Regions from separate parts of the Mammaliicoccus vitulinus genome, predicted to be linked through region 2. Evidence: predicted binding sites of a transcription regulator. Region 2 holds the regulator's gene; each other region holds the start of a gene.
What was found. The regulator Rex, encoded in region 2, represses fermentation and respiration genes when NADH is low (regulators of the CRP and FNR family bind a similar motif). The targets are predictions, from matches to a motif close to TTGTGAAATATTTCACAA.
Positions count from the first base shown of each region.

Region 1: PYW35_RS09160 (cytochrome ubiquinol oxidase subunit I) is a predicted target of Rex. The motif match lies at 4,463-4,480, and genes of this name have one in related genera.
Region 3: PYW35_RS06770 (cytochrome c oxidase subunit II) is a predicted target of Rex. The motif match lies at 9,083-9,100, and genes of this name have one in related genera.

Region 1 covers NZ_CP118974.1:1,805,483-1,816,470, reverse strand. The annotation lists gene PYW35_RS09185 (pseudouridine-5'-phosphate glycosidase) at 1-786, shown strand, start outside; gene PYW35_RS09180 (phosphocarrier protein HPr) at 923-1,189, shown strand; gene ptsP (phosphoenolpyruvate--protein phosphotransferase) at 1,189-2,901, shown strand; gene PYW35_RS09170 (metallophosphoesterase) at 3,315-4,085, opposite strand; gene PYW35_RS09165 (glutaredoxin family protein) at 4,082-4,315, opposite strand; gene PYW35_RS09160 (cytochrome ubiquinol oxidase subunit I) at 4,501-5,847, shown strand; gene PYW35_RS09155 (cytochrome d ubiquinol oxidase subunit II) at 5,847-6,866, shown strand; gene PYW35_RS09150 (potassium channel family protein) at 6,891-7,553, shown strand; gene rnjA (ribonuclease J1) at 7,616-9,289, opposite strand; gene PYW35_RS09140 (DNA-dependent RNA polymerase subunit epsilon) at 9,290-9,502, opposite strand; gene PYW35_RS09135 (Cof-type HAD-IIB family hydrolase) at 9,736-10,515, shown strand; gene PYW35_RS09130 (hypothetical protein) at 10,528-10,800, shown strand; gene def (peptide deformylase) at 10,903-10,988, opposite strand, start outside.
Region 2 covers NZ_CP118974.1:769,515-780,502, forward strand. The annotation lists gene tsaB (tRNA (adenosine(37)-N6)-threonylcarbamoyltransferase complex dimerization subunit type 1 TsaB) at 1-107, shown strand, start outside; gene rimI (ribosomal protein S18-alanine N-acetyltransferase) at 80-547, shown strand; gene tsaD (tRNA (adenosine(37)-N6)-threonylcarbamoyltransferase complex transferase subunit TsaD) at 540-1,556, shown strand; gene PYW35_RS03800 (VOC family protein) at 1,627-2,055, shown strand; gene PYW35_RS03805 (hypothetical protein) at 2,238-2,381, opposite strand; gene PYW35_RS03810 (ABC-F family ATP-binding cassette domain-containing protein) at 2,908-4,830, opposite strand; gene PYW35_RS03815 (redox-sensing transcriptional repressor Rex) at 4,993-5,625, shown strand; gene PYW35_RS03820 (twin-arginine translocase TatA/TatE family subunit) at 5,637-5,861, shown strand; gene tatC (twin-arginine translocase subunit TatC) at 5,934-6,716, shown strand; gene PYW35_RS03830 (YeeE/YedE thiosulfate transporter family protein) at 7,030-8,088, shown strand; gene PYW35_RS03835 (sulfurtransferase TusA family protein) at 8,107-8,331, shown strand; gene PYW35_RS03840 (LacI family DNA-binding transcriptional regulator) at 8,440-9,393, shown strand; gene PYW35_RS03845 (sucrose-6-phosphate hydrolase) at 9,462-10,943, shown strand.
Region 3 covers NZ_CP118974.1:1,321,879-1,332,866, forward strand. The annotation lists gene PYW35_RS06725 (YpoC family protein) at 1-51, shown strand, start outside; gene PYW35_RS06730 (transglycosylase domain-containing protein) at 274-2,637, opposite strand; gene recU (Holliday junction resolvase RecU) at 2,634-3,260, opposite strand; gene PYW35_RS06740 (DUF1798 family protein) at 3,430-3,759, shown strand; gene PYW35_RS06745 (SLOG family protein) at 3,756-4,316, shown strand; gene gpsB (cell division regulator GpsB) at 4,330-4,644, shown strand; RNA gene rnpB (RNase P RNA component class B) at 4,692-5,061, shown strand; gene PYW35_RS06760 (THUMP domain-containing class I SAM-dependent RNA methyltransferase) at 5,143-6,264, shown strand; gene PYW35_RS06765 (b(o/a)3-type cytochrome-c oxidase subunit 1) at 6,725-8,377, opposite strand; gene PYW35_RS06770 (cytochrome c oxidase subunit II) at 8,374-8,853, opposite strand; gene PYW35_RS06775 (dynamin family protein) at 9,140-10,988, shown strand, end outside.

The sequences.
Region 1 (10,988 bases), 1.0 Mb from region 2:
GTAGAACAAATTGTAAGAGATAACGGCGGTGTGCCTGCAACTATCGCTATTATTAATGGAGAAATCAAAATTGGATTAAATGATCAAGAATTAGAGTTATTAGCAAGTGCTGAAAATGTTGCTAAAGTTTCAAGAAGAGATATAGCAGAAATTATAGCAACTCAAAGAATTGGTGCAACTACAGTAGCTTCCACAATGATTTGTGCACAATTAGCAGATATTAAGTTCTTCGTTACAGGCGGTATCGGCGGTGTTCATAAAGGTGCAGAGGATACAATGGATATTTCAGCCGATTTAGAAGAACTTTCTAAAACAAATGTAGCTGTCATTTGTGCTGGTGCAAAATCAATCCTTGATTTAGAAAAAACATTAGAATATTTAGAAACTAAAGGTGTACCAGTTGTAGGCTATCAAACAGATGAACTTCCTGCATTTTTTACAAGAAAAAGTGGGCTTAAATTAAATACTAGAATGGATGACGTTGAAACGATAGCACAATTAGCAGAGGTGCACTGGGATTTAGGTTTAGATTCTGGTATTGTGATTGCCAATCCGGTTCCTGAAGAAGATCAATTAGAGCCTACATTTATAAATAATATTATTGATAAAGCATTAGCAAAAGCTGAAGAAGAAGGTATACATGGCAAAGATTCAACGCCATATCTGTTAGGTGAAATTGTTAAGCAGTCTGAGGGTAGATCATTAGATACGAATATTAAACTCATTGAACACAACGCAATGGTTGGGACACAAATAGCAGTTGAATATATGAAGCTTCCTAATTAAGGCAGAATTGACTCAAATAATTGCATACTTATGTAATTTGATTGAATTGTAAGTGTTTTTTTGATATTCTTTAATCGTATAGATAAAATTTGATTTTATACAAATTAAATATAGGAATCAGAAGGAGATAATAAATATGGAACAAAATTCTTACGTAATAATTGACGAAACGGGTATTCATGCACGACCAGCAACTATGTTAGTTCAAACTGCATCTAAATTTGATTCAGATGTACAATTAGAATATAATGCTAAAAAAGTAAACTTAAAATCTATTATGGGTGTAATGAGCCTTGGTGTTGGTAAAGATGCTGAAATTACTATCTACGCTGAGGGTAGTGATGAGAAAGAAGCAATTGAAGCAATCACTGAAGTATTATCTAAAGAAGGATTAACTAAATAATGTCTGAATTATTAAAAGGTATAGCTGCATCTGATGGTGTGGCTATTAGTAAAGCATACTTATTAGTCGAGCCTGACTTATCTTTTTCTAGCGATAATATCAGCGATGTAGATGGCGAAGTTGAAAAGTTCAAAGCAGCTGTTAATCAATCTAAAGTTGAATTAACTCAAATTCGTAATAATGCTGAGAAACAACTTGGAGCTGATAAAGCTGCGATTTTTGATGCGCACTTATTAGTGTTAGAAGATCCAGAGTTATTAAATCCGATTGAAGATAATATTCGCAATAATAAAGTCAATGCGCCAACTGCATTAAATGAAGTATCAACAAATTTCATTACGATTTTTGAAAATATGGATAATGAATACATGAAAGAACGCGCGGCAGATATTCGTGACGTTTCTAAACGTATTTTGGCACATATATTAGGAGTGGAATTACCGAATCCTAGTATGATCAATGAAAGCGTTATTATTGTTGGAGAAGATTTAACACCATCTGATACAGCTCAACTTAACAAAGAATTTGTTAAAGGTTTTGCTACAAATATTGGTGGAAGAACTTCACACTCAGCGATTATGAGCCGTTCATTAGAAATTCCAGCTGTAGTAGGTACAAAAGACATTACTGACCGCGTTAAACACGGTGATGGTCTTATCATCGATGGATTATCTGGTGATGTAATTATTAACCCTACAGATGATGAAGTTCTAGCATATGAACAAAAACAAAAAAACTTCTTAGCTGAAAAAGAAGAATTAGCAAAACTTGTTAATGATGAATCTGTTTCTAAAGACGGTGTTCATGTTGAGCTTGCAGCTAATATTGGTACACCTAATGATTTAAAAGGTGTTAAAAATAATGGCGCAGAAGGTATTGGTTTATACCGTACTGAGTTCTTATACATGGGTAGAGACAATATGCCTTCAGAAGAAGAACAATTTGAAGCATATAGTAAAGTGTTGAAAGAAATGGATGGTAAGCGAGTAGTTGTTCGTACTTTAGACATTGGTGGAGATAAAGAATTATCTTATCTAAACTTACCTAAAGAGATGAATCCATTCTTAGGATATAGAGCAATTCGCTTATGCCTAGATCAAACAGATATCTTTAGAACACAATTAAGAGCTTTATTACGTGCATCTGAGTACGGTAAATTAAATATCATGTTCCCAATGATAGCTACAATTAACGAATTCAGAGACGCTAAAGCAATCTTACTTGAAGAAAAAGAAAAATTAGTTTCTGAAGGTGTTAAAGTAGACGATGATATCGAAATCGGTATTATGGTTGAAATTCCAGCAACTGCTGCACTTGCAGATATCTTTGCTAAAGAAGTTGATTTCTTTAGTATCGGTACAAACGATTTAATCCAGTATACGATGGCTGCTGACCGTATGTCTGAACGCGTTGCATACTTATACCAACCATATAACCCAGCAATTCTTCGCTTAATTAAGCAAGTAATTGAAGCATCTCATAAAGAGGGTAAATGGACAGGTATGTGTGGAGAAATGGCTGGAGACAATACGGCAATTCCATTATTACTTGGATTAGGCTTAGATGAATTCTCTATGAGTGCGACTAGTATTCTTAAAGCAAGAAAACAAATCAAACAATTAGATCAAAAAGAAATGCAAGAATTAGCAGGTAGAGCAATTAATTGTGCAACTGAAGAAGAAGTTGTAGAACTTGTTAATCAATTATCGTAAATTAATAAATGAAAATAGTCCGGGATATTAATATCTTAGATTAATGTAAAAGAGCGCAAATTCTTGTTTCGAAGAATTTACGCTCTTTTTACTTTATTTTATGAGTCTTCGTGCGATTTACCAGTGAATTTATCAAGTCGAGGTCCACATGATAAATAGAGCTGTTGAATTTATCAAGTCAGCGTCCACATGATAAATAGGGCCGTTGAATTTATCAAGTCGAGGTCCACATGATAAATAGCAATAAATTTTTATAATATTCCTCACGAGACTACAGGCTCGAACCATACCCCTAGGCAAGCATGCACTTTCAAAACCTTGAAATTCCTCAATATAAAAAGATTTCTTCACTAGGCTATAACCTAATGAAGAAATCTTTTATTTTAACTATATTCACTTAATGTTAATGATATCTACTGAGTATGATTAGGTTTCAAGTTAAAGACAGCTATTTCTGGTGAACAAAATATTCTAATAGGTAATCTTGTCATGCCTATCCCTTTATTTACAAAGAGATATTGCTCATTTCTAATATGATATAAACCTTGTATATAATTTTTGCCAAAAGTAGGTGTATATATAGCACCTATTATGGGTATACGGACTTGACCGCCATGTGTATGACCAGATAATACTAAATTGATATAAGGATCTAACAATTTAACTTTGTCTGGTTCATGCATTAGTCCTATTCTATAATCGATGAGCTCATCTGGTGTTTGGAATGAACTATTGAAATTGGGTTGGCCGAAACATATATCATCTATGCCATGAATTAAAATATTACCGTCTAGTGTCTTAACTTTAAAATAATCATTTAAAAGTGATTGGAAACCAGACTTATTCATGATGTCCAGTATGATATCAATGCCATTTGATCCATAATCATGATTACCTGGAACAAAAAACTTTCCATATTTTGATTGAATAGTTCTAAATAAAGGTATAACTAGACAAGGATCAAATGAAACATCGTTAATATTGTCAAAACAGTCACCTGTAAAACAAACGATATCAGCTTCTTGTTGATTAATGAGAAGTACGAGTTGATGTAAATCTTTTAAATCAGAATAATAACCTAAATGTAAATCTGAAATATGAACAACTTTCAAATTGTTTTTAAGATTACTTTGTAGATCGTGCTTTACAATTTTTATTTTAGAACTAGGGAATTGAATGCTCATGAGTTTATACCTAATTCTTTATTGAAAGAATCTATATCAACTTGGTAAAAAACTTTATCATTAATCAGAACAGTAGGTGTTGAAAAGCTATCTAAATCTATTAATTCACTTTTATACTGTTTGTTTTTTATGTTTTTTTCAATGTAATCAATTTCTTTTTCCTTGAAATATTGTTTTACAAATTGGCAAGGAGGGCATTGGTCTTGAGTATAAATAGTAACTTTATTCATTTCTTTCACCTCGACTTTATATAGTCATATTATAATGATTTCTTACAGTGTTCAACGATTATGTTTAAATACTGACATGAATTTGTCATTACTTTGTAAATGTTAAACATTTTACTAATGTTTAAAATGTTGTATAATAAGAATAAATTGTGATATAAATCACAAACGTTGAATGGAGGAATATTATGGATGCAGTAGTTATAAGTCGTTTACTGACTGCGATGACCTTGGGATTCCATATCATATTTGCAACAATTGGTGTGGGAATTCCTTTAATGTTTGCGATTGCTGAATTCATAGGAATTAAAAAAAATAATCCTATGTACATTGCAATGGCAAAACGTTGGTCTAAAGGTTACACGATTACTGTAGCGGTCGGAGTAGTTACAGGAACGATTATAGGGTTACAATTATCATTATTGTGGCCATCATTTATGCAATTGGGTGGGCAAGTCATTGCACTACCATTATTCATGGAAACATTTGCCTTTTTCTTTGAGGCTATTTTCTTAAGTATTTATTTGTATACTTGGGATAGATTTAAAGGGAAGTGGACACACTTTTTAATTAATTTACCAGTTATTATTGGTGGTACTTTCTCAGCATTTTTCATTACATCCGTGAATTCTTTCATGAATACGCCTAGTGGTTTTGACTTTATTAATGGGAAATTAATGAATATCGATCCAATAGCAGCGATGTTTAATGCATCATTTGGTGTGAGAGCATTTCATGTCATTTCAACTGCTTTCATGACAGCAGCATTTATTTTAGCAAGTATCGCAGCTTATCGTTTAATTAAAAATAAATTTATTGATGATAAAGAATATCATAAAAAAGCGCTAAAACTTACAATGACAGTAGGGCTTATAGCGAGCTTACTTGCGATGCTTGCAGGTGACTTATCTGCAAAATTCTTACATCAAGAACAACCGGAAAAATTAGCAGCCATGGAATGGCATTTTGAAAGTGAATCTAAAGCTGACCTTGTATTATTTGGTTTAGTAGATGAAGATAAACAAGAAGTTAAAGGTGCTATTAAAATTCCAGGAGCTTTGAGTTTCTTATCAGATAGTAATTTTAATACAGAAGTTAAAGGTTTAAATGAATTTAAAAAAGATGAGACACCACCGCTTATCATTCATTACTTCTTCGACTTAATGGTATTCTTTGGTGTTTACTGTTTTGTCGTTTCAGCATTATTCATTGCCTTAAAATGGTTCAAAAAATGGTCTCAATTTAGTAAACCAATACTATATTTAGCTGTTTTAACTGGTCCATTAGCAATGTTTGCTATAGAGTTTGGATGGTTCTTAGCTGAAATGGGTAGACAACCATGGATTTTAAGAGGTTATTTAAAAGTTGCACAAGCAGCAACTCATGCTGACGGTTTAAGTCTTGTGTTTATAGCATTTGCAATTCTTTATTTAATACTAGGCATTTCATCAAGTTATGTCCTTATTAGAATGTTCAGTCACAGTAAAGCAACTGATGATGTGAATAAAATAATAGACAGAAAGGGTGAAGTATAATGGATTATCAATATATAGGTATTACAGTACTTTGGCTCTTTTTGTATAGTTATATCATCATCGGTGCGATAGATTTTGGTGCTGGATTCTTTGCTTTTCATGCAAAATTAACGAAACAAGATCATATCATTAACAATTTAATTTCAAGATATTTAAACCCGGTATGGGAAGTGACCAATGTATTCTTTGTATTCTTCTTTGTAGGTATAGTTGGATTCTTTCCTGATTCAGCATATTACTTTGGATCAACGCTATTAATACCAGGAAGTGTTGCATTGATACTTCTATCCATTCGTGGTAGTTTTTACGCATTTGAAAACTACGGTCAAGATAGCAAGTTATCATGGTTATTCTTATATGGTGCAACAGGACTACTTATACCTGCATCATTTTCAACAATATTAACGATTGCTGAAGGTGGGTATATTACAGAAACAAGTAAGGGCGTCCATTTAGAGTGGCTTGATTTATTATTAAGTCCTTATGCTTGGTCAGTTGTATTTTTAGCAATTATCTCTGTATTGTATATTTCTTCAGGTTTCTTGACATATTATGCGAATAAAGCAAAAGACACTGAAGCGTATCATTTATTGAGACAATGGTTCCTTATATGGGCTGTTCCAATGATTATCATTTGTCAATTTGTGTTCTTATCATTAAGACAACATAACGAAGACCACTTTAATAATGCAGTTGGAAGCTTTTGGTGGTTATTTGGCTTAAGTGTCGTATTTTTCATTATTGCAGTTGCACTCATTTACTTTAAGAAAGCACATGGGTTAGCATTTATTATGATATTACTACAATTCGGTACTGCATTTTTCGGTTACGGTTTGAGTAAATTACCATATCTTTTAGATCCATTTATCAACATTGATAAAGCGGTCGTAAATGATCAAATGGCCTTATCGCTTGTAATCGTATTTATTTTAGGTTTACTTTTACTCGTACCATCGCTAATATTATTATTAAGATTATTTATCTTTGATGCAGATTACGTTAAAGGCAAAAAGAAATAACAATCTATAGTATGGAGGCGTATCATGGGTAAGGAATATGTAGTAATAGGTTTAGGTCGTTTTGGTGGAAGTATTGTTAGAGAGTTAAACGCTTTAGATATGGATGTCATGGCTATTGATGCTGATGAAGCAAGAGTGAATGAATATAGTGATATCGCCACACATGCAGTTATTGCGGATACAACAGATGAAGCGGTAATGAAGAGTCTAGGTATACGAAACTTTGATCATGTGATTGTAGCGATTGGAGAGAACATACAGGCAAGTACACTGACTACATTAATACTTAAGGAACTAGGTGTTAAAAAAGTTACTGCTAAAGCTCAAAATGATTATCACGCTAAAATATTAAACAAAATTGGTGCAGATACAGTTGTACACCCAGAAAGAGATATGGGTCGTAGAATTGCCCATAACGTCGCTAGTGCTTCAGTTTTAGACTATTTAGAACTGTCAGATGAATATTCTATCGTTGAAATAAAAGCAGGGGAGAAACTTGCTGGAAGTTCGATATTAGAACTAGACGTTCGTGCGAATTATGGCATTAATATTATTGCAGTAAAAAGAGGTAAAGATATTATCGTTGCCCCTGATCCAAATGAAAAAATAGAATATCATGATATATTGATTGTAATAGGTCATGATAATGATTTAAATAGATTTGAGAAAAAACTCGTAAATGAATAATATTTGAAATATAGAAAAATGACCCACAATGTCAGAAGACGTTGTCGGTCATTTTTCTATTATTATTTAATTTTCATGATGATTGGTAAAATCATTGGTTTACGAGCTGTTTTTTCATATAAATATGGTTGTAATGCTTCAGTAATTGTAGATTTAACATGATGCCATTCTACTTTTTCGTTATTATTTAACTTTTCAATGACTGATTTTTTAATTAAACGTTGTGCATCGTAAATTAAATGTCCTGATTCTCTCATGTAAACAAATCCTCTAGAGATGATATCTGGACCTGAAAGTAATTGCTTCGTTTTAAAATCAATACTTACAACAACGATTACAAGACCTTCTTCAGATAACACTTTACGATCTTTAATAACGACGTTGCCGATATCTCCTATACCACTACCATCAACAAATACGTTGCCAGAAGGTATACGTCCAGCATATCTTGCTGAATCTTTCGTAAGTGCTAGGACATCGCCAATTTCATAAACGAATATATTGTCAGGTTCTACACCACAGTTAATCGCTGTTTCACTATGTTTTCTAAGCATTCTGTACTCACCATGAATTGGCATAAAGTACTTCGGATTAATTAAACGTAACATCAATTTTTGTTCATCTTGTGAACCGTGACCTGATGTATGAATGTTGGATAATTTTCCGTGAACAACATCAGCACCAGCTTTATATAAAGAGTTGATTGTTCTATTAACACTCTTAGTGTTACCAGGAATAGGTGAAGAACTGAAGACAACTGTATCATCAGGGATAATACTTATTTGTCTATGTGTACCATTGGCAATTCGAGATAATGCTGCCATAGGTTCACCTTGAGATCCTGTACATAAAATAAGAATTTCATGTTTAGGAACGGAATTAATTTTGTTAGGTTCAATAAATGTTTCTGGTGGTACTTTAATATATCCTAATTCGGTACCGATTTTAATGTTATTCTCCATAGAACGACCGAAGACAACAATTTTACGATTGTATTTAACAGCAGCTTCAACAGCTTGCTGAACTCTGTAAATATTAGATGCAAATGTTGCGAAAATAATTCTACCAGAACATTTACGGAAAATTTCGTCGACATTTTGTCCTACTTCTTTTTCACTTAAAGTAAAATTAGGAATTTCTGAGTTTGTAGAGTCTGATAATAAACAAAGAACGCCTTCTTCACCAAGTTGAGCCATTTTAGCGATATTAGCAGGTTTACCTACAGGTGTGAAATCAAATTTGAAATCTCCTGTATGAACAATTTTACCTTCTGGTGTGTCTGCAATAATACCATAAGCTTCTGGGATACTATGCGTCGTTAAATAGAAAGAAATTTTGAAGTGTTTAAATTCAAAAACAGAATCTTCGTCTATTTCATTTAATTGAGCTGTTTTTAACAAATGGTGTTCTTCCAACTTGTTTCTAATAAGTCCTAAAGCAAGTGGACCACTATAAATTGGAACGTTCATTTGTTTGAGTAAAAATGGAACGCCACCAATATGGTCTTCGTGTCCATGTGTAATAAATAAAGCTTTAACTTTATGTTTATTTTGAATTAAGTACGTATAATCCGGTATCACGTAATCGATACCAAGAAGATCATCGTCTGGGAATTTTATACCCGCATCAATCACGATGATTTCATCTTGATATTCGAGGGCGTACGTGTTTTTACCAATTTCACCGAGACCACCCAGTGCGTATACGCCTACTTCATTTTTTTGTAGAGGTTTCATCTAGATATTCTCCACTTTGAAGTGATCTGATTGTTTTTCATAATCTAAATGAGCGCCCTCTAATTTTTGGACAAATTCGATATTGTAATTACGGTCTGTTAAATATTTTCTAATTTCTTCTTCAGTTTGTCCTTCGAAATACTTTGTTTGTGTACTTTCACGTACAATTACTTCACTTTTATCTTCTTGAAAAAATACTTTAAATACTGACATATATAAATCCTCCTAGGTTAATTAACATAAATAAAGCCCTAGTTTTAAGTCTAGGGTGAGTCAATGTTGAATTTTGATTCCCGTACATTTTTAAAAGTAGTTATATGAATATATATAAATACCTTTTTAATAAGTTCATTTTACATGATAATTAGAGATAAATAAAGTTATTTAACTAAATCTTTCATATATATTGAATATGGACTAAAATAGATTTAAGGAGGCGATCAAAGTTGGATAAGAAATTAATATTTTTTGATATAGATGGAACAATCTATGATGAAAATAAAGAAATACCCGAATCTACAATTACTGCCATAACAAAATTAAAAGAAAAAGGGCATATAGTCGCTATTGCAACGGGAAGAGCGCCTTACATGTTTAAAGAAGTTATTAAAGAAACTGGAATAGAAACATTTGTTTCATTAAATGGACAAATTGTCGTTTATAACGGAGAAATCATTGGCAAACATCCATTAAATAAAGAAGAATTAAGTAATATAGTAGACAAAGCACATGAAAATAATCATCCGTTAGTATTTTTCGGAGAAACGACTGTTTACGCAAATGCCGAAAGCCATAATGACATATCAGAAAGTTTAGGGTCATTAAAAATGGATTACCCTGAATATCACAATACATATTATCTTGATCATCCAGTTTATCAAGCACTTATTTTTCATGGTGATGATGAAGATGACAAATACGATAATCAATTTAATTCATTAAAATTTTACAGATGGCACCTTCTAAGTAGAGACGTTGTACCGAATGATCGATCAAAAGCAGAAGGAATAAAAGAATTAAGTGAAAAATTAGGATTTTCATTAAGTGAAGTCATAGCATTTGGAGACGGACCTAACGATATCGAAATGATTTCAGAAGTAGGCTGTGGAGTGGCAATGGGGAATGCTGTTGATGCTTTAAAAACAGTTTGTGATTATGAAACATCGTCAGTTGATGAAGATGGCATATACAACGCATGTATAGAATTAGGATTGATAGAAGAATAGGAAGTGAAACATATGGATAAAGTGGAACGTATTATTAGAACCGTTGAAGGTGAAAAAGAAAGATCTGACAAACAATTTAAAGGCATTGAATTTAATATACGTAAAAATGAAGTTGTCATGATTTATAATTATGATGAAATGGTCAATAATGTTAAACAAGACCCACATTACATTAGACACAATAAAGATCCAGAATGGTTAAGCTTAGACGAACTTACAACAGTCCAAAAAGCATTAAAAGAAAAAAATATACATTTTATAGAGCGTAGAGACGAATTTATGTAACGTGTATTTTGTTTAAAATCTCTAAAAAAATAAACGCATCAATCCGATTAGAAAATTTAATGGATTGATGTGTTTTTATATGACGATATTGATATTTGATTATTAGTTTATTTCAACTGCATCTTCTAACGGTTTGAATGGATCTTCTTGATTAATATAATCGTAGAACATTACACCATTTAAATGAT
Region 2 (10,988 bases):
ACCAAATCAAAGAACAACCAGTTACAAACGTTCATGAATTGAAACCACGATATTTAAAACTATCAGAGGCGGAGCAAAATTGGAAAAACAATCAAACGAAGCATTAGAAATTAGAAAAATGACTATTGAAGATGTATCTCAAGTATACAAAATAGAAAATAAAAGTTTTACAAATAGCTCGTGGTCGTTAGAAGCTTTTTATCATGAATTAGAAAAAAATGAATTTGCACATTATTTTGTAGTATCTTTAGGTGACGAAATTATTGCTTATTGTGGGATATGGCTTGTTATTGATCAAGCACAAATAACGACTATTTCGGTAGATCAATCATATAGATGTAATGGAGTAGGGCAATTACTTTTAGAATATGTCATGAATTTTGCAAGCGCGACTTGTACGACAATGAGTTTAGAAGTAAGAGTAGAAAATAAAGCCGCTAGACATATTTATGAAAAAGCAGGTTTTACTTATGGTGGTGTCAGAAGAAATTATTATGGCGACGGAGAGGATGCAAAAGTGATGTGGGTGAGTTTAAAAAATGTCTGAATCTATTATATTAAGTATAGAAACAAGTTGTGATGAAACAGCTGCTAGCGTAATTAAAAATGGTAACGAAATTATAAGTAATGAAGTGGTAACGCAAATGATGACTCACAAAAAGTTTGGTGGCGTTGTACCAGAAGTAGCAAGTAGACAACATGTTGAAGTCATGACCCAAGTTATAGACGAAGCTTTAAAAAATGCAAATATGAAAATAGATGATATAGACGCTATAGCAGTAACTGAAGGACCAGGCTTAATAGGTGCGTTATTGGTAGGTGTAGCAAGTGCAAAAGCATTAGCTTTTAGCCATCAAAAACCACTCATTCCTGTTCATCATATTGGTGGTCATATTTATGCTAATCATCTCGTTAAACCATTACAGTTTCCGTTAATCGCGCTTATAGTATCTGGAGGACATACTGAACTAATATATATGAAAGATCATCTTGATTTTGAAATTATTGGTGAAACGCGAGATGATGCTGTAGGAGAAGCTTACGATAAAGTTGCAAGAACAATAGGCTTACCGTATCCAGGTGGACCTGAAGTTGATAGACTCGCTCAAATAGGGCAAGATACATTGAATTTCCCTAGAGTATGGTTAGAAAAAGGTAGCTATGATTTTAGTTTTAGTGGATTAAAAAGTGCAGTGATTAATACATTGCATAATAAAAAACAAAAGAATGAAGAAATCATTAAAGAAGATGTCGCTACGAGCTTTCAAAATAGTGTTGTTGAAGTATTAGTTGGTAAAACAATGTCTGCAGTTAAAGAATATGATGTTGATCATTTAATTGTGGCTGGAGGAGTAGCAGCTAATAAAGGCTTAAGAGACGCTTTAGAATTAGAAACTAACAAGCTTGGTATTGAATTAAGTATTCCACCTTTAAACTTATGTACAGACAATGCCGCAATGATAGGTTCTATAGCGCATTTCTTATATGAAAAAAAACGATTTTCCGATATGAAATTAAATGGAAAAAATTCTTTAGATCTTGAAGACTTTAATTAAGCGATAATTGTATTATTACACTAAAGGCGTTATAATAATTACGATGAAAAGATTAAGGAGGCGGAAACTTGTGGAAGTAAATACTTATTTTAATTTTCAAAATAGTATTGAAGCATTAAAGTTTTATGAAGATAAGCTAGGTGCAACTGATGTTATGAGGGTACCTGGTAATCATGAAATGTTCAAAGATGCACCGAAAGAATTGCAATTGCCCGAATCTTTTACGATGAATGCGAGTTTTAAATTATTAGGCAAGACGTTTTTATGTAGTGACACATGGGAAAATAAAGATATTAATAACGAAGGCGCTCAAGCCTGTTTTCAATTTAATTATAATGATGAAAATGACAAAAAAGCAGTTATGGATTTATTTAAACAAGCAGAGGAAGCGGGCTGTAAAATTGATATGCCACTAGCAGAAGTAGAGTGGTCACCATTATTTGGTTCTTTTCAAGATCCTTATGGCGTAACTTGGATGGCAAATGCATATATAGAATAGTAAGAAGAGCTTAGGACATTTATGTCCCAACTCAAAATAAATAACAACTCATCTCACTGATTTATTCAGCTAGAAATGAGTTGTTATTTTTTATAAAATATACGATTTTGTTCGTGCATGCTTGCCTCAACGAATTCACGCTCTTTTATATTATTCTAGTAAGTTAATGTCCCGAGCTTTTCTTATTTCCTAGAATATTTACCTTCACTATTCGTATAATCCGTGTAGTCTTTAATACGTTGTTCGTACTCTTCCTTAGTTATAATCTTATGTTTGAGCAATTCTTTAGCTTTTGATGTGTAACTCTCAATGTTAGTATTATTCATAAATCATCATCCCTTCTGTATTAAACACAAGACCAATTAATCAATGAAATTTAACTCTAAACACTTAAGTAAATTAAACACTTAAGTAAATTAAATAATTTAGCAAGTGCAACCTTATAACTAAAGTGTACAAAACAAGAAAATTGGCTATATAAATTATAAAACTATTTCATTATTAAATCTAGTGAATATTTCAATGATATTAATAATTTAATCTTAATATCATTGTGAATTTACAATATTTACGAACCTTAAATAAAATGCACGCTATATTCATAAAGTCAATACAGAACATTTGTACTTGTGCACAAGTTAACCACAAATTGTGGATAACCTTTGTATATCTTTTAATGTGTTTGTGGATAACTTCGATGAGAAATAATAGCTTTTTACATTTTACCTGTGGATAACTAGGATAACTCTGTGGATGACTTGCAAAACAAGACTTTATAGTGTGAATAAAGATGTGGTTAATATTTCGCATAAAAAATCACTAAGGTGTAAAAATGACCTTAGTGATTTTGTGTTAATTGAGCTTACTTTCTATTTCTTCCCATTTTTCCATGCTTTCTTCGAGCAAACGTTCTGCTTCTATTCTGAGATGATTTATTTCATTACTTTTCTCAATATCATTAAATATTTCTGGCAACGTAAGTTGATGCTCATAGTTAGAAATTTGTTCTTCATAAGTAGAAATGTTATTTTCAATTTCTTCTAATTGTCGTTCAAGTTTACGTTTTTCTTTTTTTAATTGTTTTTGATTGGTATAGAAATTATCATCTTTAGCAGTTTGAGTAGATGTGCTTTCATTCTGTTCGTAATTACTGATTGCCTCACGTTGTTCGAGTTTTTCTAAATAGTATTGGTAATCTCCCTGGAAAAGTTCATTACCTTCTTGTGTGATATGAAATACCTTGTTCGCAAGTTCATTAATAAAATAACGATCATGTGATACAAAAAGTAAAGTGCCTTCATAATTTTGTAATGCTTGTTCTAACATTTCTTTAGAGTCAATATCTAAATGGTTTGTAGGCTCATCTAATATGAGAACATTATTTTTCTCAAGCATTAATAAAGCTAATTGAAGTCGTGCTTTTTCTCCACCAGATAAGTCATTAATAATTTTTTTTACTTCTTCTTGTGTAAATAAAAATCTTCCTAAAATAGTTCTAATATCTTTTTCAGGCATGTGTGAATATTGATTCCACACATAATCTAATACTGTCATATTTGATTTGAATTCCGCTTGTTTTTGATCGTAATAACCAATTTGGATATTAGAACCGAAAGTGATATCACCGGATAATGCAGGAATTTTTTGAGCAATCGTTTTAATTAATGTCGATTTACCGATTCCGTTTGGTCCGATGATTGCGATACGGTCATGACGTTTAATTTCTAGATTAATGGCTGACGTTATACTTTTAGAATATCCAATTGCTAAATTATTAACTTTTAAAACATCTTCTCCTGTTGCTCTATTAATCTCGAAAGAAATTTGAGCACTCTTTGCATCAAGCCTTGGTTTATCGATTCGTTCCATTCTCTCTAATACTTTACGACGACTTTTTGCCATACCACTTGTAGAAGCACGTGTTATATTCTTTTCTACAAATGTTTCTAATTTTTTAATTTCACTTTGTTGTCTTTCATATTCAGCCATTACTTTCTCATAATGTGCGTCACGTTCTTTTAAAAACTTACTGTAGTTACCAACATATTTTTTTACAGAACCTAAGGCAACATCATAAACTTGATTGACTATTTTATCTAAAAAGTATCTATCATGACTGATAATTACGATAGCGCCTTTGAAATGTGCTAGGTAGTTTTCTAACCATTCTGTTGTATCCATATCTAAATGGTTAGTAGGTTCATCAAGTAATAATAAATCAGGTTCACTTAATAGCATTTGTGCCATTGATAATCTAGTTTTTTGTCCACCACTGAAAGATTGGATTTGTCTATCGAAGTCTGATTCGACAAAGTTCAATCCAGTTAATACTGTTTTGATCTTGCTTTCATAATGATAGCCACCCATTACTTCAAATTGATTTGACAACGATTCATATTGGGATAATTTTTCTTGATAAGTATTGTTATCATAGTCATCAGCATGTTGGCTTAACCAGTCTGTTAATGATTTCATTTTTTCTTCAATTGTTATCACATGTTCAAATGGTTTTCTCATTTCATTCATAACGGTATCATCGGAATCTAAAGACATTTGTTGTGTTAAATATCCCATGGAAACTTGTTTACCTTTAGAAATGTGACCAGCATCATAACTTTCGACACCGGCAATAACCTTCATGAGCGTTGTTTTTCCTGCGCCATTTCTTCCAACGATTGCAATTCTTTCACCAGTTTTAACTTCGAAATCGACATCTGAAAAAATAACATCACCGTCAAAAGATTTTTCTAACTTATTTATTTGTAAAAGTATCATGTTTACACCTCTCTATTAGTTATTATTCTACATGAAAATGACTTATAATTGTATGTAAATGACATACAATATTTATATAGTTATTTTACGTGAAGTTTGATATAATTGACCCATTAGATGTGAACGCAATCACATTATTTTACAGTGGAAAAGGTGAGGATTTTGGCAAAGAATGATGTGAAGATCCCTAAAGCTACTTTGAAACGTTTGCCTCTTTATTATAGATTTGTTAGTACACTTCATAATTCAGGTGTTGATAGAGTATCTTCTAAAGAATTAAGTGAAGGTCTTAAAATTGATTCAGCTACTATTCGTCGAGATTTTTCATATTTTGGTGAATTAGGTAAAAAGGGTTACGGATACAATATTAGTTATTTATTGAAATTTTTTAGAACAACCCTTGAGCAAGATGATTTGACTAAAGTTGCAATCGTTGGTGTTGGTAATTTAGGTACTGCACTCGTAAATTATAATTTTACTGTTAATGATAGAATGCAAATAGTGGCAGCTTTTGATCAATCAGAAAGCATAATTGGAAGTATGGTTGGTAAATTATCAGTAGATAGTATGGAAAATTTTGAAAAGATAGTTGAAGAAGTAGGTATACAAGTTGTAATATTAACTGTACCACAACAAGCGGCACAAAGAGTTGCTGACCGTATAACATCTGCTGGCATTACTGGCATTTTGAATTTTACACCTCAAAGAATAAATGTACCTGAGAAAGTGCAGGTTCATCATATAGATTTAGGAATTGAATTACAATCTTTAATCTTCTTTATGAAGAATCAATAGGAGGGTATCAAATGGAAGCTTTAATGTTTATTAATACAGTCGGTATTTCAGGACCAGTTAGTTTATTATTTATAGGGGTAGTTGCATTAATTATTTTTGGTCCTAAGAAATTACCACAGTTTGGTAGAGCGATGGGTTCAACTTTGAAAGAATTTAAAGATGCTACAGATGGTATGACGAACTTTGATGAGAAGAAAAGCAGTCCTGAAGATAGCAAAGATAAAGAAGTTAAATAGAAATTTATTTAACAGATGTTCCCTTGAATGTGGCGGGTTTCCTGCCACATCTTTTTTTAGATTGGAGGTAAGATGGTGAATAAAGACAATTTAACTTTTGTCGAACACTTAGAAGAATTACGTGGACGTATTATGATCATTATATATTTTCTAGTAGGGGGGCTTATTTTAGGGTTTTTCTTTGCTAAGCCAGTGATATATTATATTACGAATGATGATTTTACTCAGACATTAGAATTGAATGCCTTCAGAATTACAGATCCACTCACAATATACATAGCAATGATAATTATTATTGCATTTATCATTGTATCACCAGTTATATTATATGAATTATGGGCATTTATATCTCCAGGATTACATCCGAAAGAACAAAAAGTTACACTTAGTTATATTCCATTTAGTTTGTTTTTATTTGTTGGAGGATTGCTATTTTCATATTTCATCATTTTTCCATATTTAATTTCATTTACAATGGGATTAGCAGACGATATGGGGATAAAACAAACAATCGGTATTAAAGAATACTTTAGTGAATTGTTTAAATTTACAATCCCGTTTGGATTTGTATTTCAATTGCCTATTTTATTGCTGTTCTTAACTAGGTTAGGAATAGTAACACCAATGTTCTTAAAGAAAAATAGGAAATACGCATATTTCATACTTCTAGTAGTTGCAGCATTAATCGCGCCACCTGATTTTATGACGCATATGTTATTTACAATCCCGATGATACTGTTATATGAAATCAGTATTGTCATATCTAAAATAGGTTATAAGAAATATTTAAAAGCAGAGCAACGATTAATGGAAGAAGAATTAGGAATGGATGAAGATGAAAAGAAACAGCCGTAGAAAGTACGGTTGTTTCAGACTGTCGACAAAGTCACTTAAAGTGAACTTGTTGGCAGTCTTTTTTTGCGCATGCTTTCCTCGGAGAAGGTCTGAGCCTCGTCTTAGCAACTTCCTTCTTCCCACAGAAGTCGGCGCAAAAACAGTGCCGTATTTCAGGAAAACATTTTATTTATATATGATTTATATTAAATCTAAATCATTTTTTGAATTGTCAAATATTTGTAATGAAATAGTAACTTGAAAACATCTGGAATATAATATATTATTATTCCTATCATTGTAATAGGGATAAGGAGATGTAAATGTGATTTGGATGGTTGTAAGTGGACTTATAGTCGGGATATTACTCGGTTTTGTTATGCAAAGAACACGATTTTGCTTAACAGGCGGATTTAGAGATATGTATGTACAGAAGAACAACAAAATGTTTTATGCTTTATTAATTGCTATTTCTGTTCAAAGTATCGGGTTATTTACTTTAGTAGGATTAGGCGTATTTAAAATGGAAGCTGAAACATTCCCATTAGTTGGTACTATAATTGGATCGTTTGTATTTGGTATTGGGATCATACTTGCGGGAGGTTGTGCTACTGGTACATGGTATAGAGCTGGTGAAGGTTTAATAGGTAGTTGGATTGCATTAGTGTTGTACGGTGTAACGGCAGCAATTATGAAGTCTGGCCCATTAAATCCTTTACAAGAAAACATTAATTCATATAGTGTTGTGAATTCAAACATGGCAGAAACACTTCATGTACCTGTTTGGTTATTAATCGCAGTATTAGTGATTGTAACAGCATATTTTGTTACAAAAACTTTGAAAAAACCAAAAGTTGCTATTCCTCAGTTAAAACAGAAATATACGGGAATACGACACATTTTATTTGAAAAAAGATATCATCCTTTCGCTGCAGCAGTGGCGGTAGGTATTATTGCATTAATTGCTTGGCCTATGAGTGTATCAACGGGTAGAGTTGGAGGACTTGGTATAACAACACCTTCAGCGAACATCGTACAATATTTAGTAACGGGAAATGCTTCGTTAATTAACTGGGGCATATTTTTAGTACTAGGTATATTTGTAGGTTCATATATTGCAGCTAAAGGTTCAAAAGAATTTAAATGGAGAATGCCAGATACGAAGACAATTAGAAACAGTGTGATTGGTGGCGCTTGTATGGGTGTTGGTGCATCATTAGCAGGTGGTTGTTCTATCGGTAATGGTCTTGTATCTACAGCAGCTATGAGTTGGCAAGGCTGGGTTGCCTTACCTTCAATGATTTTTGGTGCTTGGTTTATGAGTTACTTTATTTTTGTTAAACCCAGAAAAGCAAGACAAACTAAAACACAAGTTAGTACGCAAAGTATTTAATAAAAGGAGTGTATAAAAATGGTACATGAATTAGGTACTGTTGGAATGGTATGTCCATTTCCATTAATAGAAGCACAAAATAAAATGGATGAAATGCAAGTTGGGGAACAATTGAAAATTGATTTCGATTGTACGCAAGCGACAGAAGCGCTACCTAACTGGGCAGCAGATAATGGTTATCCTGTCACAAATTATGAGCAATTAGGCGACGCTTCATGGACGATAACAGTTGAAAAACAATAATAAATAATTTTGTAAAAGGACTGAGTTCGCAAAATGAACTCAGTCCTTTTATTTATATAAGAAATGGAAACGGTTTTATGATAGAATGTATTTTTGAGAGGTGTGTCTATGAAGACGATTAAAGATATAGCCCAAATGGCTGGTGTTTCAAAAAGTACAGTTTCTAGATATTTAAATGGTGGCTCTATAAGTAAAAATACGAAAGAAAAAATACATAAAGTAGTAGAAGAAACAGGTTATAAACCTAATCAATTTGCTCAAAGTTTAAAAGCCAAAAGGACAGGGTTAATAGGTGCAATTGTTCCTAGATTAGATTCATATGCAACTACAGAAACCTTAAAGGGAATTGAGACGAGTTTGCTTAAACAAGATGTACAAACCATGATCGTTAATACGGACTTATGCATGGAGAGGGAAATTGACTCTATATATATGCTCGCAAAAAGAAAAGTTGACGGTATTATATTAATGGCTACTCATATATCGGAAGAACATATGAAAGCAATCAAAGCTGTTGACTGTCCTATTGTCATAGTAGGCCAGTCTCATGCTGATCTATTATCAATCGTTCATGATGATTACAATGCGGGTAAGCAGGTTGCTAATTGGCTTATTAAACACAATAAACATCACATTACATATGTTGGTGTTTCAGAAAATGATATCGCAGTAGGAAAGACGAGAAAAGATGGTTTGTTTAATCCATTAAAAGAGCATGGCATTCAGCCAAAGTTTATTGAAAGTAGTTTCAGTATAAAAGATGCTCAACAGATAGGTGAAAATATTACGATTAGAGAAGATGAAGTAATTGTTGCAGCTACCGATAATATTGCATTGGGCATTTATCATACATTATTAAAAGCAGAAGGTATGATGCCAACTATTATAGGTTTCGGAGGTAATAAAATCACTGAAATTGTAGCACCAACTATACAAACAGTTAAATTCAAATACAATTTAGCAGGAGAAACTGCTGTTGACGTTTTAAATAAATGTATCAACAATCAACCAGTTGAAAAATTAAGTGTTATTGATACTTATTTTGAAGGATTGGATAAATAAACGACAAAAATTATGATAAAATATATATATTATGGAACCGGTTCAAACTAGATGTAAGGAGAATGATAATGGTAAATTGGACACGTGAAGAAAGATATACAAAACTATCAGATATATCTGAAGAAGCATATCATGAGTTACAAGAAAAAGTTAATCAATCAAAATGGCGCCAAACTTTTCACATTCAACCAAAGACCGGATTATTAAATGATCCAAATGGTTTAGTTTATTACAAAGGCAATTACCATATTTTTCATCAGTGGTTTCCTTTAGGAGCAGTACATGGATTGAAGTATTGGTATCATTATACGAGTAAAGACTTAACTCATTTTAAAGACGAAGGAATTGCGCTATCTCCAGATACAGAATTTGATAGTCATGGTGTATATTCAGGTAGTGCTTTTGAATATGATGGCAAATTACATTTAATGTATACAGGTAATGCTAGAGATGATGAATGGAATAGAAAATCATCCCAAATGGTCGCTGTCCAACAAGAGGATGGGACTTTTAAAAAGTTTGAAAATCCTGTAATTCACGACACTCCAAATGGTTATACTGAACATTTTAGAGATCCAAAAGTGTGGCATGAAAACGATAAGTATTATGCGATTTTTGGTATTCAAAGAGACAACGAAACAGGTACTGCAGTTGTCTATGAATCAGATAATATTAAAGAATGGACTTTAAAAAGCGAAATTCAAACAGATTTACAAAATTTCGGTTATATGTGGGAATGTCCTGACTTATTCAAATTAAACGGAACAGATGTGTTTATCTTTTCACCGCAAGGCATCGAACCAGAAAACAATCAATTTGAAAACATTTACCAGTCTGGCTACATAATGGGCGATTTTAATATTGATACTTTAAAATTTAACCATAAGAATTTTGTGGAATTAGATCAAGGCTTTGATTTTTATGCACCTCAAACTTTCTTAGACGAAAATGACAATAGAATTTTAATAGGTTGGATGGGACTTCCAGAAATTGATTATGCTACAGACGAAGAAGGTTGGGCACATTGCTTAACAATTCCGAGAGTGTTAACAATTGAAAATGGAAAGTTAATGCAAAGACCTATAAAGGCTTTAGAAAATTTAAGAACAAATAAAGAAACAGCAGAAGGTTATGCGAATAAGCACTCTGTTAAATTACATCCATATGAAGGTAAACAATTTGAATTAATGATCGATATTCTCGAAAATGAAGCAACCGAAATATATTTTGATGTAAGAGTATCGAAAAAATGTTCGACACAACTAATTTATAATACAAAAACGAAGCAGCTAACATTAGAGCGTTTCGAAAGTGGTATCGTTAGTGAAGCGGTTGATAAAACAACACGTACAACAACTTTAGATCAAGATTTGAAACAGTTAAGAATCTATAGTGATACTTCAAGTTTAGAAATCTTTGTAAATGATGGGGAACGTGTGTTAACAACTAGAATATTCCCTGACGAAAATGCAGTGAACTTCAGAACATCAACAGAATCAGGACAAGTATATTTGAAGTTTACAAAATATGACTTACAAATAAATCATTAATATATCAAAACACTTGTTGTAAATATTCAACAAGTGTTTTTTATA
Region 3 (10,988 bases), 550 kb from region 2:
AGATACCAACTTAAACTCAAAAGAGAAGCTAAATTAAAACAAGATGACTGATTAAAGTAATATTAAATAGAGCTATGACAGTAATGTAAAAGAGCGTAAATTCTTCTAACATAAGAATTCACGCTCTTTTTACTTTATCCACTGAGTCTTCGTGCAATTTGACTGTGAATTTATCAAGTCAGGGCTCACATGATAAATAGAATATATAAAAAGAGCTCTTCACGAGGCGATAACCTCGTGAAGAGCTCTTATATTTATATCCAAACGATTTCTTTATTCATCTTCTGCTTCTTTGGCCGCTTCTCTAGCTGCGTTTGAACTTGAGCTATTTGAGCTACTGGAGCTGTCAGAACTATTTGAATCACTACTTGAACTTTGTTCATTGCTAGATTCTGAAGTAGGTGACTCGGTTGTTTGTTCTTCTGTTGTTACATTTTCAGTATTAGCTGATTGTTGTTGTGTCGTGCTTTGTGCATTTGATGAATTTGAATTCGTTTGTGGTTCATTTGTTGTTACATTATTATTGTTGCCTGAGAAATTATAACTATTTTGTTGATTATCAGTATTACCAGTACTTGGTGCTGAGTTACTTGTTGTTTGGTTATCTTCATTACCTGCAACACTTAAGCTCTTGCCACTTCCAGTTACTGAATCAGGCTTTTCAAAGTCTGAACCGTCATAGCTTGAAATCTCTGACATAACTTCATTGAATAAAATTTGTGGTTTGATTTGTTCATCATGTCCTAAGAATGAGTTTTCACCGTATTCTTTAACTTTATTGAAGCCCATCCAAACAGACATTGTGTACTGTGGTGAATAACCTGTAATCCATACGTCTTTCGCTGCATTTTCAGGTAATTGATATTCACTGTATACTTCGTCACCATAAGTACCTGTACCTGTTTTAGCTGCGACATTTACACCATTTATACCATAACCGTAAGCTGAACCATATGCTTCGAAAGTACCTTTAAGCATTTCTGTTAACATATATGCTGTGTAATCTTCCATTGCTTTATGACTATCACTTGAGAATTTAATTGTTTCATCATCTTGTGTAACAACTTTTCTAATCGATTTAGGCTCATTATATGTTCCGCCATTACCCATACTTGCAAATGCTGATGCGAGTTGAGTAGGGGAGAATTCTGATTGTGAACCACCGAGTACTTCTGATGGTCCAATTTGGTCTTTATAATTTAAATTAACTTTAGATGCAAAGTCTTTAACGGCTTTTTCACCAGCGTTTTGATTCGTTTCTTGCCAAGATTTGAGTGCTGGTATGTTATAGGATCTTGCTAAAGCATCTGCCATAGTGACTGATCCATGTCCTTTACCGTCATAGTTCTTAAAGATACTACCATTAACATTATATTCACTTTCATCTTGGAACTTATGATTGGTAGCATATTGCATATTTTCTATTGCTGGTCCATAAGCTAAAATTGGTTTAAGTGATGAACCAGTAGGGTGTAAATCTGTTGCTTGGTTTCTATCTACAACATCCTTGTAATCTTTACCACCACTGATACCAACTAGTCCACCAGTTTTCGTATCTACTATGGATGACCCTGTAATTTGGTCTTTATTCTTGTAGAAAGTACCATTATCTACAGAATCTTGTAATGTTTTTTGAACATTTTTATCCATGTTTGTGTATATCTTCAGACCACTTGTCATAATATCGTTTAAAGATTGACCTTTGAACGCTTTATTTTCAGTGATTTCTTGTTTTACATAATTAATGTATGAAGCGTACTCGTTATCAGGTGTATCTGTCATAGCATCATTTCTTTCTTCTACCGTTCTTTGAACTAAGTTCTTATCTATAGGTGTATCTTGTGCTTCTTTCATTTCTTTCTTAGAAATTCTACCATGTCTTTCCATTAAATAAAGTACAGTGTCTTTACGTTTTTCTGCTCCCTCAGGATTGTCATAAATATTATATTGATTTGGTACTTGAGGTAAGCCAGCTAAATATGCTGTTTCTGCTAAGTTTAAATCTTTTAACTTTTTGTTGAAGTAATACTTAGATGCAGTTTGTGAACCGTAAATACCATCTGAATAATAAATTTTATTTAAATACATTTCAAAAATTTCATCTTTAGAGTATTCTTGTTCAAGTCTATATGAAAGGTAAGCTTCTTGAGCCTTTCTTTCTATAGATTTCTTATCAGTTAAGAATGAACGCTTTACAACTTGTTGCGTCAGTGTTGAGGCACCTTGTGAACCGAATCCACCAGTAAAGTTTTTCATGACTGCTCCAGATAAACGTTTATAATCTAATGCGCCATGATCATAGAATCGATTATCTTCTGTTGCTAGTACCGCGTCTTTTAATGTATCAGGTACGTCATCGAATTTAACATGTTCTCTCTTTTGTCCCATATAAAGGGTAGTCACGAGTTCGTTGTTTTTATCATAAATTTTAGTTGGTAATTGGTCTTTAAGCGCACTTTCATTGAAAGCAGGAGCTTTCCAAGCATAATATGCAAATACGAGAACACCTACTATTACCATTGCCAAGAATGCTAGTACGAGAATACCAAACACCTTAATTATTGTTCTCTTGATATTCCTCTTTTTCTTAGGTTGTTCTTTGTTATTTTTACTATTAGAAGCTTTTGATTGACTCATTTGAGCGCCTCACTTTCTGTTTTTATCAATTGATCAACTATTTGTATGTAGTTAATTCTTGGTCTAAATTGGATTGGAATGGCAAAACCATCTGACTCTATTTCTTTTAAAGTAATGGATTTTTTTCCTCCAGATTTATATCTGTCCCAATATACCATAAAATTCCTAAAAGGCAATAAAAATACGCTATCATGGTAGCTAAATTTTATCAATAAAAAACATACGCCTTTTTGGCTTGAAACTTGTTTCATATGTACTACTTGGTGATCGTGGATATTATTTAATGGGAAACTTGTTTTGTTTTTTGTTTCCTTAGCTTCAAAATCAATATAGTATCCATTATAAACACCATTGTAATCTGTCGTTGAAGGTTTTCTAAAATAAGCTTCTTTAATAACAGCTTTTTGTCTTTTAGGATAATCTACATCGACAATTTGGATAGGTGTCGGTTTCTTATGAATAACTGCTACATTTTCTAACCTGTAATATTGATTTGATTTATCAATTTCCTCTTCAAAATTCATCCCTCTCTTACCATATTGTATTTTACTATACTTAGGGGAGTCTTGACTTGGGACTTCAGAAGTATTTTTGATCCCTTTTTTACCATTTGGATAATTCAAATTTATCACCTAGCTTTATATCATAAAAACTCTAAACATTATACCTTATTTCATTATAAGTTACAAAAGTTTTTTATGATACATAAATATTCTAGAAGTTTTCTAGTTATGTTATCATTTTATCGTGAGGACTTTTAAAAAACAAACTTCATTGATAGTAGGGATAAAAATGATACAAGATCTTATAAATGAATTGAACAAGATGCAACAGATTTTTAAAAACGCTAAAGATGACCATGAGTATGACTTTTATAAAGACGTCGTGCCATTTGTTGAAGCTGTTGACGAATTGTTAGACAAACTCGCATTAGAACAACATAGGGTTATTCAATTACAATATATGAATGAACAAAAGTTTCAACTTCTTATTGATAATTACAAAGAGTTATCAGTTGAATGTCATTATAAAAGAACAAGCAAAAAACTGTTTCTCGAAAAACATAAAGCTGTTCAACATGATATGAGCTACATCTATACACATTTAGGTGATTTGTCATGACTTCCATATACTTTACTGGCTATAAGCCGTTCGAATTAAATATATTTAAAGATGATCAGCCAGAAGTTAAAGTCATAAAAGCATATATAGAAGAAATCATTAAGCAAGAAGTTGAAGAAGGTTTGGAATGGGTGATTATATCAGGGCAACTTGGATTTGAACTTTGGACTGCTGAAGTTACAATACAAATGAAACATAAATACCCTCAATTGAAACTGGCAATTTTAACACCATTTTTAAATCATTTTAATAAATGGAATGAAACGAACCAGCAAAAATATCAAAGCATAGTTGCTCAAGCTGATTATGTAAATGCTATACATCAAAGTGAATACCAAGGCGGATTCCAATTCCAACAAGCAAATGATTTTATATTGAATAATACCGACAAGACAATTTTGTTTTATGATGATGAACAAGAAGCTTCACCAAAGTACTTCCAAAGTAAGTTAGTTGATTTTGCCGAAAAGACAAATTATACTTATACTGTTATGACATTCATGGATTTACAAGACTTTATGGAATATAATTATAATAATGAAAATGAATCTTATTAAATGAGGTGTAAATATGGCTGATGTAACATTAAAGCTATCTGCTAAAGATATTTATGAAAAGGAATTTGAAAGAGGTTTAAGAGGATTTAAAACTGAAGAAGTAGATGCATTTTTAGATGATATTATTTCAGACTATCAAAAAATGGCTGATTTAAATAATGAAGTCATCAAACTGACAGAAGAAAATTCTAAATTAAACAAAGAAATTGAACAGCTAAGAATACGTGTAGCTTCGGGAAGACCACAAGGCTCACAACAATATAATTCTAATAATGTAGACATATTAAAGCGTATTTCTAACCTTGAAAAAGCAGTATTCGGTGAATAAATTATAGTTATTTATCACAGTTTATGCTATAATTCGTTCTTGAGTGGTATTTCGGATAATCGCTACGTTAAGTAGAGGAAAGTCCATGCTCACACATTCTGAGATGAATGTAGTGTTCGTGCTTGGCGAAACAATAAGCCAGGGCAATTAATTGACGGCAACGAAATAACCTAAGTTATTTATAATATGGTTAAATTAGTTTGAAAGTGCCACAGTGACGGAGCTTGTACAGAAATGTAGAAGGTGGAACGCGGTAAACCCCTCGAGTGAGCAATCCAAAATTGGTAGGAGCACTTCTTTGACGGAAATGAACGGAATAAGAAGGTATGTCATCATACAGACAGATGATTATCACTGGCGTACGAGTGTAACTAGTGCACGTTAGCAGTACTAAAGGACAAAACATGGCTTACAGATTTATCACTCACTAGTGTTGCTCTCCCAAGTAGGAGAGCTTTTTATTTGTAAATTATAATTTAAATATAAAGGAGTATATACATGTATCAATTACTCGCGACTAGTCCTATGGGATTAGAATCAATTGTTGCTAAAGAAGTACAAGAGTTAGGATATGAAACGACAGTAGAAAATGGTCGTGTTCTATTCGAAGGTGACGAAACAGCTATCGTTAAAGCAAATTTATGGTTAAGAACTGCTGATAGAGTCAAAATCGTAGTAGGACGATTTAATGCTACAACTTTTGATGAACTGTTCGAAAAAACAAAATCATTACCTTGGGAGGATATTATAGGCGCTCAAGGCATGTTCCCAGTACAAGGTAAAAGTGTTAAATCTAAATTATTCAGTGTATCTGACTGCCAAGCAATCGTTAAAAAAGCGATAGTTGAAAAACTTAAACATGTATATCAAATTCAAGGTTGGATAGATGAATCTGGTAGTAAATACCAAGTAGAAGTATCTTTATTAAAAGATGAAGCTTTCCTCACAATCGATACATCAGGAGCAGGACTTCATAAAAGAGGGTATCGTTTAGCACAAGGTGAAGCACCAATGAAAGAAACATTAGCGGCAGCACTTGTTAGATTAACAAACTGGAGTGGAGAAACACCATTTATAGATCCATTCTGTGGTTCAGGTACACTTGCAATAGAAGCAGCGTTAATCGCACAAAATATAGCACCAGGCTTTAATCGTAGCTTTGCAAGTGAAGAGTGGGACATTATTCCAGAAGGTTTATTTGATCAATTAAGACAAGAAGCTGATGATGCAGCACTTTATGATAAAGAAATAGATATATTAGCAAGTGATATTGATCCTAGAATGGTAGAAATTGCAAAAGCAAATGCCGTTGAAGTAGGTCTTGGAGATATCATTAAATTTAAAGTACAAGATATACATGACCTTACAGTACCAGAAGGACCTGTTTCTATAATTGGTAATCCGCCATACGGAGAACGTATCGGTGAACGAAGTGAAGTAGAAGCTATGTATAAACACTTAGGTGAAATATTGACTCAAAATAATCAAGTTTCATTATATATGTTAACAAGCTATAAAGAATTCGAACCTTTAGTAGGTCATAAAGCAACAAAGAGAAGAAAATTATTTAATGGTTTTATAGAATGTACTTATTACCAATATTGGGGTAAAAGAAAATAGATAAAAAATGGTAGCTCTTAGAGCTAGCATTTTTTCGTTTGTTCTTTTAAGTATATGCTGAATGTTGAAAGATTAACCAAACAAGCAACATAGAAGGGCTGTATATTTTAAAATCTACGATTTTGAAAGTGCATGCTTGCCTTATGAATATGGTTCGAGACTGTAGTCGCGCGCGGCATACTATTCCCCCCGGGCGTCAGCACTTTGCAAAATCGTGGTGAATATTATAGAGATTTTTGCTATTTATCATGTGGACCTTGACTTGATAAATTCAACGGCTCTATTTATCATGTGAGCCCTGACTTGATAAATTCAACGGTCCTATTTATCATGTGGAGCCTGACTTGATAAATTCCCAAAGGGTAATCCAAGTGAAAGCCGATCAAATCGCACGAAGACTCAAAAGACAAATTAAAATGAGCGCAAATTCTTGATTCCAAAAGAATTTGCGCTCTTTTACTTACCAAAGTTTACCTTCACCTAAGCCTTTAGCTCCTGGTGGTGGATCTATAAACATTTGACTTATTGGCACTGTATAAGCAACTAAAATTAATAGTACTGTAATTACAATTAAAAATCTCCAATTTTCAACGAGTTTCGTTACAGGTTGATGTTCATCTAAAGCTTCAGCAACTGGATATTCTTCTTCGCCTTTTGGTGACAAGAAAGCTAAATGTATAAATACCATAACAACTAATATAATAGAAATAAATAATATTGTTCCCCCAACTGCTTGTAATACTTGATAAGGTATCCATTCAGCAGCTTGTTTAGCACCGCCGTATTCGGAATACGTAGATCTTCTTGGAGCGCCTTTTACTAATCCAACGTAGTGCATGGCGCCACTCATGATTGTCATACCAATAGCCCAAGTTAATCCTTGAATAATAGCTAGTTTATTTGTGAACTTCGTTAATTTTCTACCTGTACAATGTGGTATCAACCAATACATAATTCCGAAAAATGTTAATATAACAGCTGATGCGATTGTTAAATGGAAATGACCTGTTACCCAAATAGTATTATGAATCAAACCATTCATTTGTGCTGAAGCATTTACTAAACCGCCAGCACCTCCAGGTATAAAGGCCAACATACCTAAAAATGGTAAAACAAATCTTGCATCGTGCCATGGTAAAGATTTAAACCAATTGAATAACCCTTTGTATCCTAAAGAACGACCGTGATTTTCAAAAGTTGCAAACAAACTAAATGCTGTCATAAATGAAGGAATGACTACCATAAACGTTAAAATAACTTGCAAATACTTCCACATATCGTCGATACCAGGTTCAACTAATTGGTGATGTATCCCAACAGGAATACTGAAGAATAAGAAGAGCATAAATGACATTCTCGCTAAGTTATCTGAGAAAGCTTTTCCACCGATAATTTTTGGTACAATTGCATACCAACACATATATGCTGGCAATAACCAGAAATACACAAGTGCATGACCAAAATACCAAAATAATGTTCTGCTTAAAGAAACATCGACTCTTTCAACTAAACCTAATGACCAAGGTATTAATTGTAAAAGTACGGTAGCAGCGACACCTAATGAACATACAATCCACATTACCCCGTTAATGGCTACCATATAGCTAAGTAGTGGAGATTTCTTAGTAGGGTAAGTCTTCTTAAATTCTCGATACTTTAAAATTTGTCCAACTACAGAAATCCAACTTCCTACAACGACGAGCGCCATGCCTATATAGAAAATGACATGTGCTTTTAATGGTGCATAAAACGTATATAGAACAGTTGCTTTGTTCAGTAAGACCATTGTAGCTGCCATAAGTGTCCCAACAATCATTACCCAAAAACCAATCCAACCAAATTTCCTTTGTACTGTAGTTAAATGCCCACATGTTTTAGCGACTGCTGAATATTGAAAGCCTAAGATAAAGAAAGTTGTAAGCACGAGCGCTAATACAATACCATGTACCGTTAATATTTGATAATAAGAAATGGCCTTAGGTAATTGTAATAAACCTGATCTTACAAAAGTTTGTAATAATCCAGCGAGTCCCCCTAGAATTAAACAACAAACTGCCACATACATATGTGCCATAACGAGTTTACTATCCGTCTTGTTTAAACGTGTTATCATTTTTTATCCACAACCTTTATCATCGACTTCATATCTGCATGTCCGACACCACAATATTCATTACAGATGATAAGATATTCACCTTTATGATTGAATGTCTTTGAATATTCACTAATGTGTCCTGGTTCTAACATCATGTTGACGTTCGTTCCAGGTAAACTGAATCCATGCAATGTATCTTTACTTGTCGCAATGATTTTTACTTTTGAGCCTTTAGGTATTTCGATTTTCCCAGGTTGATAGTTAAAAGCTGAGGCTACAATAACGAGTTCGTAATCATAGTCTTTACCGTAAACTTTATGAAGCCCTGGTTTATTAAAAGGCTCAATTTGTTCGACTTTATCTGAGTTAACGTATGCTCTACCAGATGCAGCTGGTTTATGACCATTATGTAACCCTGTAATTATTAAAATTATAAGAAACAATGCTAAAGAAGCTGTTCCTACGCTTAACCATAGCTTTTCATATTTATGCACAGATTTCACCCCTTACATTCTGATTAAAAATAAAATAAAACAAATTACCCATAATACTGCAAAAATGCCTCCCAATGTAAAAACTGAATAGAGTGTGCCTCTAAGGTCGAGGTCGTCATGTGAATAGTCATCAGTTTTTTTACTAATGTCATTATTTTGGACTGTCATATGATTCATCCTTTCTTATATTCTCTTCATTATTTATAATAGAATAGAGATAGAAAAAATAATGTGATATAAATCACATTATTTTAAATTATTTGTGCAAAAATGAAGGGGAATTAAAATGAAAAGTAATCAAGAATCATTAGATTTACTCTATAAACTTAAAAAAGAAATTGAAAAATCTTCAAATCACCAATTAATCAAACAAATTAATGAAATGATTAAGAAAGTATATAACGAACAATATACTGTGAGTTTCGTAGGGCATTTTTCGGCAGGTAAATCTACTTTAATCAACAATGTTATCGGACAAAATATTTTGCCAAGTTCACCGGTACCGACAACGAGTAATACCGCACAATTAATTTCGTCTAATAAAAATAGTATTTCTGTTAACTTAAGTGACAATCAATATACAGTGGTAGAGAACCAAGAAGATGTAAAAAGGTTAAATACAGAAGATCGTGAAGTAGAATCTATAGAAATAGAATTTACTTCAGATAAATTTAATAAAGGATTTACTTTCCAAGATACACCTGGTGTTGATTCAATGAGCGACAACCATAGAGAAAGTGCCTTTCAATATTTACTCACTTCCAATTACGTTTTTTATACGGTCGATTACAACCATGTACAATCTGATATGAACTTTAACTTCATTAAATCACTTAACAAATTAGATATTCCAGTTATTTTAGTTGTTAACCAAGTTGATAAACATGATGAAGATGAAATCTCTTTTGATACATATAAGCGCAGGGTCAGTAAAGCTGTTGCAGATTGGAATCTTAATCTAGAAAAAATATTTTACGTTTCGAAATATGATACGCCAAATAATGAAAAAGTTGAATTTAATCAGTATATCCATCAACTTGATCAACAACGCACGGAGCATCAAGTATTTATTGAACGTGTGACCAATTATATTAGACAAGAACAACTTGAATATATTAATCGTCATATGGAAATTATTCTTTCAGACATCGATTCAACCGACGAATCTTTTGATGAAGATTATCAAACATTTAAAGAAAAGTTCAATGTACAAAATGAACAGTCACTCATTCAAAATAAAGAGCAGTTCACAACGAATTTAAAAGAAAAACGCAAAGAAATATTAGATAATGCATATTTAATGCCTTATGAAATGAGAGAAACCATTCGCTTATATCTAGAAACAACAGCGAAAGATTATAAAGTAAAAGGTTTATTCAACAAAGATAAGAAAAAAGCACAGATTCAAGAAGAAAAATTAGGCGAAGTAAAAAAAGAATTAGATTTAAAAATCCATGACGAAATCACTAAAGTGTGGATTAAATCATTAGAGAACCTCAACAAATACATTAAAGATGCCGCATTATTCGAAAAAATCATCAATCAACAATATACGATATCTGAACAAGAGTTGGCAGATCATGTACAAGAACAAACATCAATTACAAATGATTACGTGCTTATATACACGAAAGGCATAGCAGAAATCATCAATCGCAAAATTCGCAATGAAACGAATCAACTTATAGAAGAGATTGTAAAGGCTAGTGAAGTACGCAATGAAAAGATTGAAGATACAAACAAGATAAACGAATACGAAGAATATGTTGAATTCAAAAACTTAAAATCATCTCTTATAACAAATAACTATCAACATTATTATATACATTTAGATGAATCCATCGATAAACTCATCGATAGACATTTTGTACGTATAGAAGATATAGATTTAGGTGAGCAAAGAGAGCAAAAACATCAATATAAAGAAGAACAATCAAATCAAAAAGTAAGTAATATAGACAACATTAAAGACCAATTAGAACAATTAAAGAAATTACCGCTATTTGAAGGTGAAGTTGAAAACATTCATGATCAAGTTCAGCGTATAGAAAACAATATTACGAAAATTGCTGTATTTGGTACATTTAGTGCTGGGAAAAGTAGTCTCATTAACGCCATTTTACAAAGACCGATTT